Linked DNA regions of Rhizobium sp. SSA_523. The protein of the gene in region 2 binds, or shares a complex with, the protein of the main gene of each other region. Links are inferred from orthologs where the notes say so. Each region holds a gene or a part of one and is shown on either strand. Other genes may lie near its edges. The genes, in order: QTJ18_RS22235 and dnaN.

Region 1 (7,023 bases), 210 kb from region 2 along the record:
GCACAGGACACGCCTGCGGGAATGGAGACCTCGAACCCCCAGTCACGCCCGCGCTGCCAGCCTTTCAGGGAGAGGTAATGGGCGATCGAACCCAATGTATCGGGAACGGAATCCCAGATATCGGCCCGCTTGTCGCCGTCGAAGTCGATCGCGTAGCGCACATAGCTGGACGGCATGAACTGCGGCTGGCCAAGGGCGCCGGCCCAGGACCCCTTCATCCGGTCGGGCGTCACGTCGCCGTGCTGGAGAATGCGCAGCGCATCGATGAGCTCGGCGCGGAACATCTCCTTGCGGGTCGACATGAAGGCCTTGGTCGCCAGAACATCGATGGCCGAATAGGGAAGTTTGGCACGTCCATAGCCGGATTCGCGACCCCAGATCGCCACGACGATCGCGCCGGGCACGCCATAGGTCTGCTCGATTTTCCGCAGCGTCGCCGCATGCGTCTTGGCAAGCGTCCTGCCGGTCGCAGCCAGTCCCTGCAGGCGCTGCTCGGAAAAATAGGCCCCGGGCGAGGAGAACTCCGCCTGGCTCTGGTCCCGCTCCTTGGGTGGGGCCGTTCCGGGCGGCACGAGATCCGGCAATGTCCAGTTCAGGCTGATGCCCCTGAAGGCACTTTCGATGACGGCGTCCGAGACACCTGCCTTGCGCGCCTCCGGCGCAAGATCACGCTCAATCCAGGAGCGGAATTGCGCCTCCACTTCGGACTTGGAGGGGGCGGCAAAGGCCGGCACAGGCAGCAGGCTCAGGCCGGCCATCGCGAGTGCAAGGCTGATTTTGCGGCCTCGGCTCAATGCGTGTCGCAGAAACGGTGTCATTGTATTGCCTCCTCCAGTCACCCTTATATCGCGGTGCGGGCGCGCAGCGCCGCAGTCAGCGTGCCTTCGTCGAGGTAATCAAGTTCGCCGCCGACGGGTACGCCATGCGCGAGGCGGGTGATCTTGACCGGCAGGTCGCCCAGGCGATCGGTAATGTAATGGGCGGTGGCCTGTCCCTCGACAGTCGCGTTGACGGCAAGGATGATCTCCCGCACGCCGCCTTCGCTGGCGCGATCGATCAGGCTCTTGATGTTGAGGTCGTCCGGGCCGATGCCGTCCAGCGGCGAGAGCGTTCCGCCGAGAACGTGATAGGCGGCATTCATCGCGCCGGCCCGCTCGAGCGCCCACAGGTCGGAGACATCCTCCACGACGATGATGACGGACTGGTCCCGCCGCTCGTCGGTACAGACGGTGCAGGGGTCGCGCGTATCGACATTGCCGCAGCGCGAGCACACCTTGACCTTGTCATAGGCCTCGCCGAGCGCCAGGGACAGGGGTCCCATGAGCTGTTCGCGCTTCTTGATCAGATGCAGCGCAGCGCGCCGGGCCGAGCGGGGGCCAAGCCCCGGCACCTTGGCGAGCAGCTGGATGAGTTTTTCGATTTCAGGACCGGTGACGCGTTTTGCCATGCGACGCTTTTAGACGATAAGCAGGACGAACGGAATCACACAAGTGAGGCTTCCTCAGATGAAAGTCAGCGCCATCTGCATCGGCACCGCGCAAAGACTGCCGGGCAAAAGCTACAGAACAGGGATTTTCAAGGCGTCGATGACGGGTCCTGTCCTGCTCGATCAGCACGGCCTGCTGGGTGATTCGGTCTGCAACCGCAAGCATCACGGCGGGCCGGACCAGGCCGTTTACGGCATGGGATCGGTGGATATAGACGGCTGGACAGACGAACTCGGCAGGCGGCCGGAGCCCGGCCTGTTTGGCGAGAACCTCATCATCGAAGGGGTCGACAGCCGCAATATCCGCGTGGGTGACCGGTTTGAAACGGGGACGATTCTGCTCGAGGTCACCTCGACGCGCATCCCCTGCGCCACGCTGGCCGCCCGGATGGGTGATGGTGGTTTTGCCAAACGGTTCATGGCCGTTGCCCGGCCGGGCTTCTACTGCCGTGTGCTGAGCCAGGGCCTGATTGGCGCCGGAGAGCCCGTGCATCACGAAGCCTATCCGGATGCGTCGATCAGCATGCCGGACCTGCTTGCGCTGACCCCTCGCAAACTGTCCGACGAGGATCGCGCCCGACTTATTGGCCTGCCGATCAGCGAAAGGCTGCGGCAGGCGCTCAAGACGTGACGTCCGGCTTGGGTGGTCGCAAGCTGCGGCTCTGCGGCCGCGCGTCGATCAGAATGGCAGCTTCATCCCGGGCGGAATCGGCAGGCCGGCGGTCAGTTCGCGGGTTTTCTCGGCGGCGATCGATTCAGCCTTGTCCTTGGCATCCTTGTGCGCGGCGATCACCAGATCTTCGAGGATTTCCACCTCGTCTTCCTTGAAGAGGGATGGATCGATCTTCAGGCCCAGCATTTCGCCCTTGCCGCTCATGCGCACCGTGACAAGCCCGCCTCCCGACGTTCCCTCGACGTCCAGAGCGGCAATTTCTGCCTGCATCTGTTCCATCTTGGCCTGCATTTCCTTGACCTTGCCCATCATGCCCATGATGTCGCGCATCGGATCGCTCCCTTGTTATCCGTCATAAATCGATGTCGTCGCCGGGCAGGATATCGCCCTCATCCGTTTCGATCGTCGTTGGCGGCGCCAGCGCTTCGCTGTCGTCCTCTTCGCTCACCTTGATCCTGACATCCGTCACCCGGGCGCCTGGAAAATGGCTGAGAATGGCGGCGACGTCCGGATCGGCCTTGGCATCGATCAGCCGCGCCTCGCGCGCCTGATTTTCCACCTCCGCAAGGGTCCGCTCGCCTTTGTCGCGGCTGAGAATGACCATCCAGCGGATCTCGGTCCATTCCTCCAGCCGGCGCTGCAGATCGCCGACTATGCTTTTCGGCGCATCCGGCGGAAGGTTGATCTCGAGGCGGCCCGGCTCCAGCTTTACCAGCCGCACGAAATTGCGCAGCAGCGCCCGCAATTTGGGATCCCTGTGCTTCGTGCAGAGATCGGCAATGTCTGAGAGGGATGTGATCGCGGCCTTCGGCGCGGCGGCTGCAGCCGGCTGGCGCGCGGGGCTTGTCTCGGCATGCCCCATGGCCATCGGCTGCGGCGCCGAAGGAACGGCCGCCAGCATGACCGTTGGCCCGCCCGAGGCAGCACCCATGCGCTGCGCGGGAGCGGGATCGGACGCGCGCCCTTCCAAACCGGGGGATGGCGCGGCTGCGGGATTGGACGAGCGAGCAGCAGAAGGACCGGAAAGAGCGCCTCTTGCCCCGCCATTGGCGGAAGACGATGTGCCGGATACGCCCTCTGCGCCGCCAGCCATCAGTTCGGCCACCCGGCGCGCTGCATCTTCCGGCGAGGGAAGATGGGCGGCATGGGCAAGACGGATCAATACCATTTCCGCAGCGCCCGCCGGACGCGAGGAATTTTCCGCCTCCGGAATGCCTTTCAGCAGCATCTGCCACAGGCGGGACAGCGTGGTCACGGCGACCTTGCCGGCAAACTCCGCCCCCTGCACCCGCTCCACTTCGCTCAGCGAGGGATCGTCGGAGGCCTCGGGAATATATTTTATCCGCGTCACCAGATGAGTGAATTCCGCAAGATCGGTCAAGACGACGACGGGATTGGCTCCGGCATCATATTGTTGCGAAAACTCACGCAGGGCCGCCTGCACATCGCCTCTGACGACATGGCCGAAGAGATCGACGATCCGCGCGCGATCGGCAAGGCCGAGCATGGAGCGGACCGTTTCCGCCTGGACGGAGCCGCCGCCATGGGCGATCGCCTGATCGAGAAGGGAGAGACCATCGCGGGCCGAGCCTTCCGCGGCGCGGGCGATCATCGACAGCGCCTCCGGCTCGAAGGAAATAGATTCACGACCGAGAAGGGTTGCAAACAGGCCGACAAGATCCGCCGCGCTGATGCGGCGCAGATCGAAGCGCTGGCAGCGCGACAGAACCGTGATGGGAACCTTGCGGATTTCCGTGGTGGCGAAAATGAATTTTACATGCTCGGGCGGCTCTTCCAGTGTCTTCAGCAGGCCGTTGAAAGCCTGCGTCGACAGCATGTGCACCTCGTCGATGATATAGACCTTGTAGCGCGCCGAGACCGGCCGATAGCGAACCTGCTCGATGATTTCGCGGATGTCGTCGATGCCGGTATGCGAGGCGGCATCCATCTCGATCACGTCGACATGGCGGCCTTCCATGATCGCCTGGCAATGTTCGCCGGGCACACGAATGTCGATGCTGGGCCGGTCGATCTCGTCTGTCTTGTAGTTCAGCGCGCGTGCCAGAATACGGGCCGTGGTCGTCTTGCCGACCCCGCGCACGCCGGTCAGCATATAGGCTTGCGCAATGCGCCCGGTCTCGAAGGCATTGGTCAGGGTCCGGACCATCGGCTCCTGGCCGACCATGAGATCCGAAAAATCCTTGGGACGATATTTGCGCGCCAGCACCAGATAGCCGCCCGCGCTCCCCACTGGGTTCGTTCCCGTCACTGTCAGCCCGGTGTCGCTCATCAGATCCCGCCAGCCCGCTCGGCCATACCGGCCATTGACCAGCCAATCGGCCGGACCGGAAGCTGACCATCCAAGAGTTAGAAGGTGGGAGGCTGGCACGATGACCCGTGCCGGGCTCGTTAGGGCTGCTTCCTTCCGGACCTGACCCGGTTGGCGAGTGGCTCGTCCACCACCAACCTCCCGGGGCACATATCGTCGTTTCACGCAGCAAATGCAAGCCAAGCCGTCAAAAAACTGCTAGCAAGTCAAAAACGCCGGAGGACACATTGAGTGCATTCGAACTGGACGCTCGACTGGAGCGGGACTCGGACCTGATCACTATCCTCAGCCTCTGCCAGGTCCGTCTGCTGAAGGACAGCCGCTGGCCCTGGCTGATGCTGGTGCCGCAGCGGGCGCAGAAGACGGAACTGTTCGAGCTGACGCCGCTCGATCAAGCCTTGCTTACCTTTGAAACCAATCTGGTTGCCGGCGCCCTGAAGCAGGTGACGGGAGCCAGGAAAATCAATGTCGGAGCGCTCGGCAATATCGTCGCGCAGCTGCATGTGCACATCGTTGCACGTCATGAAGGCGATCCCAACTGGCCCGGTCCGATCTGGGGCTTCGGAACGGCCCTGCCCTATGACGACGAGACGAAGCAGAGTTTTGTAAAGGCGCTGAACCAGGCGATAGACGCATGAGCATTTCCCTGTTCGAGACTGACGCGCCGCATCCCGAGGCCAGCCGGCTGACGGCCTTTGCCGGAAACCGGTTGAACCGCGATGCCGAGCACCGCGCGGAAGACTGCCTGGAGCAGGCCGTGGCGCATGAGAGTGCCCATGCGTTCGCATTCGCCGGCGGCAGGCTGGTGCTGAAGCATGACGATCATGTCCTCGACGCGCTGTTTGCCAGGCACGAACTGGCCGGCCTTCATCCCGACAGGGACAGCCTGATCCTGCTCGGCTATCGCCCCAATGGCGAGCCGCGCCTGGCCGTCAGTCTCGACGCGCCGATCGAGAGGCTGGAGGCGCAGTTCAAGATTACCGATGCGCGCTCCGCCTTTCGCGACGGGCTTCTGGACGAGGAGACGCTGGGCGAGGTGGCGCAGGGCCTCAGCCTGATGCACTGGAACAGCGCCCATCGGTTCTGCGGCAAATGCGGCACCAAGACCGAAAGCCGGCTCGGAGGTTACAAGCGCCAATGCCCGCAATGCGGTCACATGATGTTTCCGCGGACCGACCCGGTCGTCATCATGCTCACCGTCGATGTGGAGCAGGACCGCGTCCTGCTGGGCCGCGGCCACCACTTCGCTCCCGGCATGTATTCGACGCTGGCGGGTTTCGTCGAACCAGGCGAAACGATCGAGGATGCGGTGCGCCGCGAAACGCTGGAGGAGTCCGGGATCGAGATCGGCCGCGTGCGCTATCATGCGTCGCAGCCCTGGCCCATGCCGCATTCCTTGATGATCGGCTGCTTCGCCGAGGCCTTGTCGAGCGAAATACGCCGCGATGAGCAGGAGCTTGCGGATTGCCGCTGGTTCTCCCGCGCCGAAATGATCGCCATTCTGGACGCGGACACGACAGGCGAAGGCCCCTTTGCGCCGCCGCCCGGCGCCATAGCCCACCGGCTGATGCGTGACTGGGTTGACTGGCCGCGCCCCGCGGCCGAGGCGGGATAGGCGGAGCTTTCTCTAGGCGGCGTTTTTCAGAACGAAATTCCGGGGCCGGCGTTCCGCGGGTGATCGCCCGGCGGTCGAGGCAAACACAGTGAAAGGCAGCAGGGGGTTGGAATGACGCGCGAGAGACGCCGGCGCATGATCCGCAGCCAGAGGACGTGGACGGGGCTTGCCCTGGTCGCAGCCATTTCCTTCGTTGCAGGCCTGACCGATGCGATCGGCCTGCGCCTCTCCGGCGATTTCGTCTCCTTCATGACGGGAAACACGACGAGGGCCGCGATATCGATTGCTGATGGCGAATGGCATCATGGCATCGTCCTGCTTGGCGCCGTCGCGGTGTTCGTCCTTGGCAATGCGCTCGGCATCGTCACCGCCTACCTCGTTCCGCGCCGGATCTTCGGCGTCCTTGGCTGTGTCGCGCTTCTCCTCGCTCTCGCCGCCCTGATGCAGGACGAGCAGCTTCGCCTTCTTCGCTTCTATTGCGTCGTGCTGTCGATGGGCATGGTGAATGCCACCGTTGAACATATAGAGGGCCTGCCGATCGGATTGACTTATGTCACCGGCGCATTGTCACGGCTTGGCCGCGGCATGGGGCGTTACCTGATGGGCGAGCGAAGCCTCGACTGGAGCATCCAGGCCATTCCCTGGCTCGGCATGATCTCGGGAGCCATAACCGGTGCTGCACTGGGCATCATCCTTGCCGATAAGGCTCTCTTCGTGGCTGCCGGTCTTGCCCTGGCGATCGCCCTGGTCTCGCTTCGCATCCGCAGAGCGCTCCATCGCCGTTTCAACCAGCGCAGTCATGGTCAACATCGCCAGGGCCAGCGCAGCCTCAACAGCGCCCGGCAGGGATAGATCTTGTTTTACATCTCGAAAATCGCCTGGCTGTTGGTGCAGCCTTTGTCCCTCGCCTTTCTCGCCGT
Region 2 (6,987 bases):
CCAAATTCAATAGACCAAGGTGTTGAATGGCTGGTTAACATGCGCTTGCGGAAGAGTGCGGCATTTATGCTACATAAGCACTGACGCATAAAAGGCAGGGACCAGCCCTGCCTTCAAAACATGCAGCAATTTTGTCTCGAGGTTGCTCAGGCGGCCTTGCCGGAGCCGGTATACTGGCCGTGCACCCGATAGCGGACGAGATAGCTGGGGAGGATGCTGGACGCCAGGGTCGGCTTGATTCCCAACCCGGCCAGGGTGCGGCCCTCGGCCTCGGCTTCGGCAGAAACGATGTTGTCGCGCTTGAGAAGGGTCACCTGGTCTGCCGTCAGCGGCGGCTCGATCAGCGGCACCAGGGAGGCGATCTTGCCGAGCATGGATGCCACGCCGAACGGGATCGAGACGAAGCCGCGCTTGCGCACCGTCACACGCAGCACTTCTTCCAGACACTGCTTGAAGGTCATGACTTCCGGCCCGCCCAGCTCGTAGATTTTGCCGCCTGCTACGGCGCCATCCACGGAACGGGCAATGGCTTCCGCCACATCTTCGACGAAGACCGGCTGAAAGCGGGTCTCTCCACCACCGATCAGCGGCAGGAACGGCATGGTCCGCGCCATATCGGCGAATTTGTTGAAGAAATTGTCCTCCTGGCCGAAGATGATCGACGGCCGCATGATAACCGCATCCGGCACCGTCTGAAGGATCGCGGCTTCGGCGCGGCCCTTGGAACGGGCATAGGAGGACTCGGATGCGGTATCGGCACCGATGGCCGAAACATGCGTCAGCCGCGCTCCGGCATTGCGGGCGGCCTCAGCCACGGCCTTGGCACCGAATTCCTGCACGGCATTGAACGAATTCTTGCCGCTTTCGAACAGGATGCCAACACAGTTGACGACATGGCTGGATCCGGCCACCGCCTGGTCGATCGAGGCGCGATAGCGCAGATTGGCCTGAACCAGCTGGATCTGGCCGACATAGCCGAGCGGACGAAGGAAGCCGGCAAGATCGGGACGGCGGACGGCGACGCGGATGCGGTAGCCGCGCTTGGCAAGCGCCCTGACAACATGCCTGCCAACGAAACCCGAACCCCCGAACACGGTGACGAGCGGCGGAAGATTGGACATGGTCATGGGGAATGCTCCGAAAGCCAGAAGATGGTTTGGTTTTCTCTAGCCCAAAGCGCGGCCAAGGTGAAGTGCCAAGCGCCGTTCCAAAAGGACGCACGGGCTTGTGCGCCCCGGCCGAGGGAAAGACGCAACCGGGGCCGGCAAGCGCCGCTGCAGCGGTCGCATCCTCCTGCCGCCTATGGCCTGCTCGATCAGACGCCTTCAACCACCAGCATTTCCGCCTCGGCCACCTCCTGGCGGATCTTGGCGGCTTGCTGGTATTCTGGCGAGTGATAGCAATCGATAGCGTGCTGGACCGACGGAAATTCGATCACGACATTGCGCGCCCGCGACATGCCCTCAAGCCTCGTGACGGGTCCGCCGCGGGCCAGGAACTTCGCGCCGAACCGCTCGAAGGCCGGTTTGGCCGTCGCCACATAATCCTTGTAGCGTTCCGCATCCCGCACATCGACGCGGGCGATCCAGTATCCCTTCGGCATTGTCTTCTCCTCGTTCGTCCTTGCCTCCGGCGGGAGGCGTCAGAGTGCCTCGTTCATTTCCGACAGGATGGCGCGTGCAGCAAACAGCGGGTCGTCGGCCTTCACGATCGGCCGCGCGACCACCAGATGGCTCGAGCCCGCTCTGATCGCATCAAAGGGCGTGACGACACGCTTCTGATCCCCGGCATCGGCGCCCTTCGGCCGGATGCCCGGCGTAACGAGGGCCATGTCCGGACCGATGATCCTGCGCACCGCCTGCGATTCTTCCGCCGAGCAGACAATGCCGCCCATGCCGGCTGCGCGCGCCTGTTCGGCACGCGTCAACACCAGCGTATGCGGATCGTATTCATAGCCGGCATCGCGCAGATCGGCGTCGTCCATCGATGTCAGCACTGTCACGCCCAGCAGGCAAAGGTCCGATCCCTTTGCCGCCTCGACCGCCGCCCGCATGGCCTTCGGATAGGCATGCAGCGTGAGCATGGTCACGCCCATCTTGACGATGTTCTCGACGCCCTTGGCAACCGTATTGTCGATGTCGAGCAGCTTCATGTCGAGAAAGACCTGCCTGCCATCCGCCACGAGATTGCGGGCGAATTCCAGGCCGCCGGCGAAGGCCAGCTGGTAGCCGATCTTGTAGAAATTCACTTCGTCGCCGAGCATGCGTACCACGGCTTCCGCCTCGCCGATCGTGGGAAGGTCAAGCCCAACGATCAGGCGGTCGCGTGCTGTCATGCCATGTCTCGCGCCATTTCTCACGCCATCTCTCCTTGCCAGGCATCCATCGGCGTCCAGTCGCATGTGAGACGGCAATCGGCAAGCCGGTTGGAAAGCGTGAAGGCGAAAAGGTTGCCGCCGCCGGCCGGCTGGTCACGATCGCGGGCGATCGGGTTGCCGCTTATGTGGCATTTCAGCAGCGTGCCGACGCCGCCATGGCCGACAAAGGCAATCGGCCTGCTGCAGTCGTGGCTCTGCAGCACGCGGGAGACGGCGTCGACAATACGGTGTTGCGCATCCTGCGCCGTTTCCCAGCCCTTGAAGCTCTGCTGAGGATGGGCGAAAAACCAGTCCGCGGCCGCCTCGAAGTCCGGAGGCGGCAGAAAGCCGGTCGCCGAGCGATCATTCTCATGCATGGCAGCCTCCGTCTCGACGCTGCAGCCGGCGGCCCGCGCCAGGATGTCGGCGGTTTCGATCGCCTTGCGCTCCTGGCTGGAGAGGATGCGCTGGAGCCGTGACGCCCAGGAGAGGCGGGACGCCGTCCTCGCCCGCTCCGCACCCGTCTCCGAAAGCCCCCAGTCCGGCACCGGAACCTTCGGGTCGATCTTCACCTGCGGATGCGTGATGTAAAGGGCGAACATTGGCCGAGGGTCTCGATCAGGGACGGGTATAGGTCCACAGCTGTGCCGGCGGAATGTTTCGCACCACGAAGTCGAAATGCTTGATGCGATAGCGGTCCGGGCGCGCGACGATGGGCGAGGCCGGGCCATAGGTGATCTGGATGACCGGCCGGCCGTGCGGCATGCGGTCCAGCAGGTCTTCCAGCAGCGCGATGCGGCGCTCCATCGGGAAGCTCAGCATCGGTATGGCCGAGATGACCGCGTCGAAGCGCGCATCCTTGAAGCTTCCCAGGGTGTTTTCCAGATCGAAGGCATCACCATTGATGAAGTTGACGCCGGAAAAATTGCGGGTGAGGTGCAGGTAGAAATCGGTTGAGAATTCGATCGAGACCAGTTTCTCCGGCGCGACGCCTCGCTCGAGAATGGCCTTGGTGATGATGCCGGTGCCGGGGCCGAGTTCCAGGACCGGAAGGCCTGAGGCCGGCTGAATGACGCTGGCCATGCGTTTGGCCGTGATCGCCGAGGTTGGCAGGATGGCGCCGACGCGCTTCGGACCGTCTATCCAGCCCTTGAAGAAACGGATTTCCTCGTCGAACTTGCGGCCCAGCCGCTCCTTGAAACGCAACTCCATCCTGATCTCCCGGCAAATCTGTTTGGGTTAAGTGGCCACTGGTGACGCAAAAGCAAGAAAAAATGTCGCAATCGAGGAGGGCGACAAAAAAAGGGACGGCCGAGACCGTCCCCTCATCGACATTATACCCGCATCGGCATCAGCACATACAGGGCGTCGTCGCCTGCCGTATCGCGCACCAGAGTGGGGGATCCGGCATCGGCCAGCATGAAAATGGCATCCTCGCCGGAGAGCTGGGCGGTGATGTCGAGCAGATATTTCGCGTTGAAGCCGATCTCCATCGCGTCGCTCTCGTAGCCGACCGCCACTTCCTCCGTCGCGCTGCCGGAATCCGGATTATTGACCGTCAGCAGCAATTGGCCGTCGCTCAACGCCAGCTTGACGGCCCGGCCGCGCTCGGAGGAAATCGTCGACACGCGATCCACGGCGCGGGTGAAGCTCTGGCAGTCGACCCGCATTTCCTTGTCATTGCCGGTGGGAATGACGCGCTGGTAATCCGGGAAGGTCCCGTCGATCAGCTTGGAGGTCATCACGATGGCCCCGATCGAAAGGCGGATCTTGGCATCCGACACTTCGACGGTGACGAGAGCCTCCGGATCGTCCACGAGTTTCTGCAATTCCCCGACCGTCTTGCGCGGAATGATGATGCCCGGCATGCCCTCCGAACCGGAGGGCGCAACGATATCGGCGCGGGCCAGGCGGTGACCATCGGTTGCCACCGCGCGCAGCTTCAATTCGCCATTGGCCTCGATCGTGTGGAAGAAGATCCCGTTCAGGTAGTAGCGCGTCTCTTCCGTCGAAATCGCGAACTGCGTGCGGTCGATCAGCATTTTCAGGTCCGTCGCCTTCATCTTGAAGGTGTGGCTGAAAGTGCCGGCCGTCAGGTCGGGAAAATCTGTCTCGGGCAGGCATTGCAGCGAAAACTTCGACCGGCCCGACTGCACCACCATGCTGCCGCCATCCTGGTTGGTGGCCAGGCGAACCTCGGCCCCGTCCGGCAGCTTGCGCACGATTTCATACAGAAGATGAGCGGGAACGGTGGTTGCGCCCGCCTGCTCGACCATGGCCGGCAGTTCCTCCGTGATCTCGAGATCCAGGTCCGTCGCCTTCAAGGCAAGCTCGCTGCCGGAGGCGCGCAGCAGCACGTTGGACAGGATGGGGATCGTGTTGCGACGTTCCACGACACGATGAACATGGTTCAGCGATTTCAGAAGATTGGACCGCTCAAGAGTAATACGCATGGACGCTACCGCTTTCGACCGTACCGGCCCATCGGGCCGAACATGATGTTCGTCCGCCGCTGGCCGGACGATGTGGATCGGCAAAATGGCAGAGTTTGCATTAAAAATGCAAGGGGTGGGGCTCCTCGGCCGGCTATTTTCGACGCTGCGCGCCGGCCTTCTCACAGGAATTCCCGAGCGGACCGGGACAGACTGCGTGATGTGGATGCGGCTGGTTGCGGCGGATCACTCGCGCAAGCCGGTCATCCGCCCCTCTCACCGTCTGCCCTTGTCTTGCTGACGCATGCCTTGCCCTGCCGGCTGCGCTCCCCCATAAAGACATCGGTTTGCAAGGAAAGGCCGGACAAGCACGTGACAGACAAGGAAACGCCGACGCAGCGCAGCTATCGCCTCGGGCAGACGAGCATTGCCGCCCGGCCTCTGGAGCCGGCGCTCTATCTGGTGGCGACGCCGATCGGCAATCTGGGCGATATTACCCTGCGCGCGCTCGAGACCCTTGCGGGGGCCGATGTGCTCGCCTGCGAAGATACGCGGGTGACGCGGGTGCTGCTGGATCGCTATGGCATCGTTACGCGTCCCTATGCCTATCACGAACATAATGCCGACGAGGCCGGGCCGCGGCTCATCGCGGCGCTGGATCGGGGGCAATCGGTCGCGCTGGTCTCGGATGCCGGAACGCCGCTTGTCTCCGATCCGGGCTACCGGCTTGGACAGCTCGCTTTGGAGGCCGGCTACAAGGTTGTTCCCATTCCCGGGCCCTCCGCGCCGCTGGCGGCGCTGGTCGGTTCCGGCCTTCCCTCCGATGCCTTCCTGTTTGCCGGCTTCCTGCCGGTCAAGGAAAAGGGACGGCGGGACCGGCTGGCGGAGCTCTCCAAGATCCCGTCGACCCTGATCTTCTTCGAATCGCCCCATCGCCTCGGCGATACGCTTGTCATTGCTGCTGACGTGCTGGGACCGACGCGATCCGCCTGTGTCTGCCGCGAGCTCACCAAGACCTTCGAGGAGTTCCGCCGCGGGTCGCTCGGCGATCTGGCGCAGCAGTATCAGGATGCCACGGTCAAGGGCGAGGTCGTGCTGGTCATCGGCCCGCCGGATTATGACGATGTCCCTGCGGCCGTCGATGTGGATATTCTGCTCAAGGAACTGTCGCAATCCATGCCGGCAACCAAGGCTGCCGCCGAGGCGGCAAGGCTGACCGGCCTGTCGCGCCGCGATCTCTACCAGCGGCTGGTCGAACTGAAGGATGGCGATGCGGTCTGACAGGCAAGGGCTCCGCCGTCGCAAGGCCGAGCGCGATGGGCGCCACGCCGAACTATTCGCCGCGCTGTTTCTTCGCCTGAAGGGCTATCGAATCATTGCCCTGCGCTACCGCACTCCGGTGGGAGAAATCGACATTATTGCCCGAAAAGGCAGTCTCGTCGCCTTTGTCGAAGTCAAACTCCGCAGATCTTCCGGGGAGGCGGTGGATGCCGTTGGTCTTGCAACGCAACAGCGCATTCGCGCCGCAGGAAACCGGTGGCTTATGCAACAGCGCGACGCTCATCTTCTATCTCTGCGCTTCGATATTATTGCAATGCAGCAATGGACGCTGCCCCGGCATTTTGTGGACGCTTTCTGAAAGTGTTGCAAAGCTGTGCAATGTGAGGCTTAACTGTATTAGTGCTGTCATAAAAGAACGCTAAGCAGCCGCATCCGACCTACCGGAGAAGAGGGAGATACCCATGTTGAAGAAGCTAACTTTCGCCGCAGCCGCACTCGCGCTGTCGGCGACCACCTCGCTTGCCGCCACCGAAGTCACCTGGTGGCATGCCATGGGCGGTGAACTGGGCAAGAAGCTTGAGGAAATCGCAGCGAAGTTCAATGAAAGCCAGGCCGATTATAAGGTCGTGCCGGTCTATAAGGGTTCCTATCCGGAAACCCTGACGGCGGCGATCGCGGCCTTCCGCGCCAATCAGCAGCCGGCCATCGTGCAGGTTTTCGAAGTCGGCACCGGCACGATGATGGCTGCCAAGGGCGCCGTCTATCCGGTCTACAAGCTGATGGCCGATCAGGGCGAGAGCTTCGACAAGAGCGCCTATCTGGCGCCGGTCGTCGGCTATTATTCCGATACGGAAGGCAATATCCTGTCGCTGCCGTTCAATTCGTCCACGCCTATCCTCTATTATAACAAGGACGTGT

Evidence for each region.
Region 1: the proteins of dnaN (region 2) and QTJ18_RS22235 are in contact, whole or in part, in a cryo-EM structure (PDB 8GIZ), measured with the Escherichia coli proteins. The link is inferred for Rhizobium sp. SSA_523 from one-to-one orthologs.

Annotation. Positions count from the first base shown.
Region 1 is NZ_CP129382.1:2,943,483-2,950,505, reverse strand. Bases 1,981-4,962 are described here. They hold QTJ18_RS22235 (DNA polymerase III subunit gamma/tau), read right to left. Parts: upstream 4,450-4,962; coding sequence 2,512-4,449; downstream 1,981-2,511. Other genes in these bases: QTJ18_RS22225 (HIT family protein), read left to right, coding at 4,716-4,962; QTJ18_RS22240 (YbaB/EbfC family nucleoid-associated protein), read right to left, coding at 2,166-2,489; QTJ18_RS22245 (MOSC domain-containing protein), read left to right, coding at 1,981-2,117. In the rest of the region: QTJ18_RS22255 (lytic murein transglycosylase), read right to left, coding at 1-758; recombination mediator RecR, read right to left, coding at 842-1,447; more of QTJ18_RS22245, read left to right, coding at 1,506-1,980; more of QTJ18_RS22225, read left to right, coding at 4,963-5,126; nudC (NAD(+) diphosphatase), read left to right, coding at 5,123-6,103; QTJ18_RS22215 (YoaK family protein), read left to right, coding at 6,215-6,955; QTJ18_RS22210 (YdcF family protein), read left to right, coding at 6,959-7,023. UniProt on the Escherichia coli protein: Part of the beta sliding clamp loading complex, which hydrolyzes ATP to load the beta clamp onto primed DNA to form the DNA replication pre-initiation complex.
Region 2 is NZ_CP129382.1:3,150,166-3,157,152, forward strand. What follows is about bases 2,751-5,696. They hold dnaN (DNA polymerase III subunit beta), read right to left. Parts: upstream 4,810-5,696; coding sequence 3,691-4,809; downstream 2,751-3,690. Other genes in these bases: QTJ18_RS23245 (histidine phosphatase family protein), read right to left, coding at 2,751-2,958; pmtA (phospholipid N-methyltransferase PmtA), read right to left, coding at 2,975-3,568; rsmI (16S rRNA (cytidine(1402)-2'-O)-methyltransferase), read left to right, coding at 5,161-5,696. In the rest of the region: QTJ18_RS23230 (complex I NDUFA9 subunit family protein), read right to left, coding at 147-1,127; QTJ18_RS23235 (DUF1330 domain-containing protein), read right to left, coding at 1,316-1,603; pyrF (orotidine-5'-phosphate decarboxylase), read right to left, coding at 1,643-2,335; more of QTJ18_RS23245, read right to left, coding at 2,356-2,750; more of rsmI, read left to right, coding at 5,697-6,069; QTJ18_RS23265 (YraN family protein), read left to right, coding at 6,059-6,427; sn-glycerol-3-phosphate ABC transporter substrate-binding protein UgpB, read left to right, coding at 6,531-6,987. UniProt on the Escherichia coli protein: Confers DNA tethering and processivity to DNA polymerases and other proteins. Acts as a clamp, forming a ring around DNA (a reaction catalyzed by the clamp-loading complex) which diffuses in an ATP-independent manner freely and bidirectionally along dsDNA.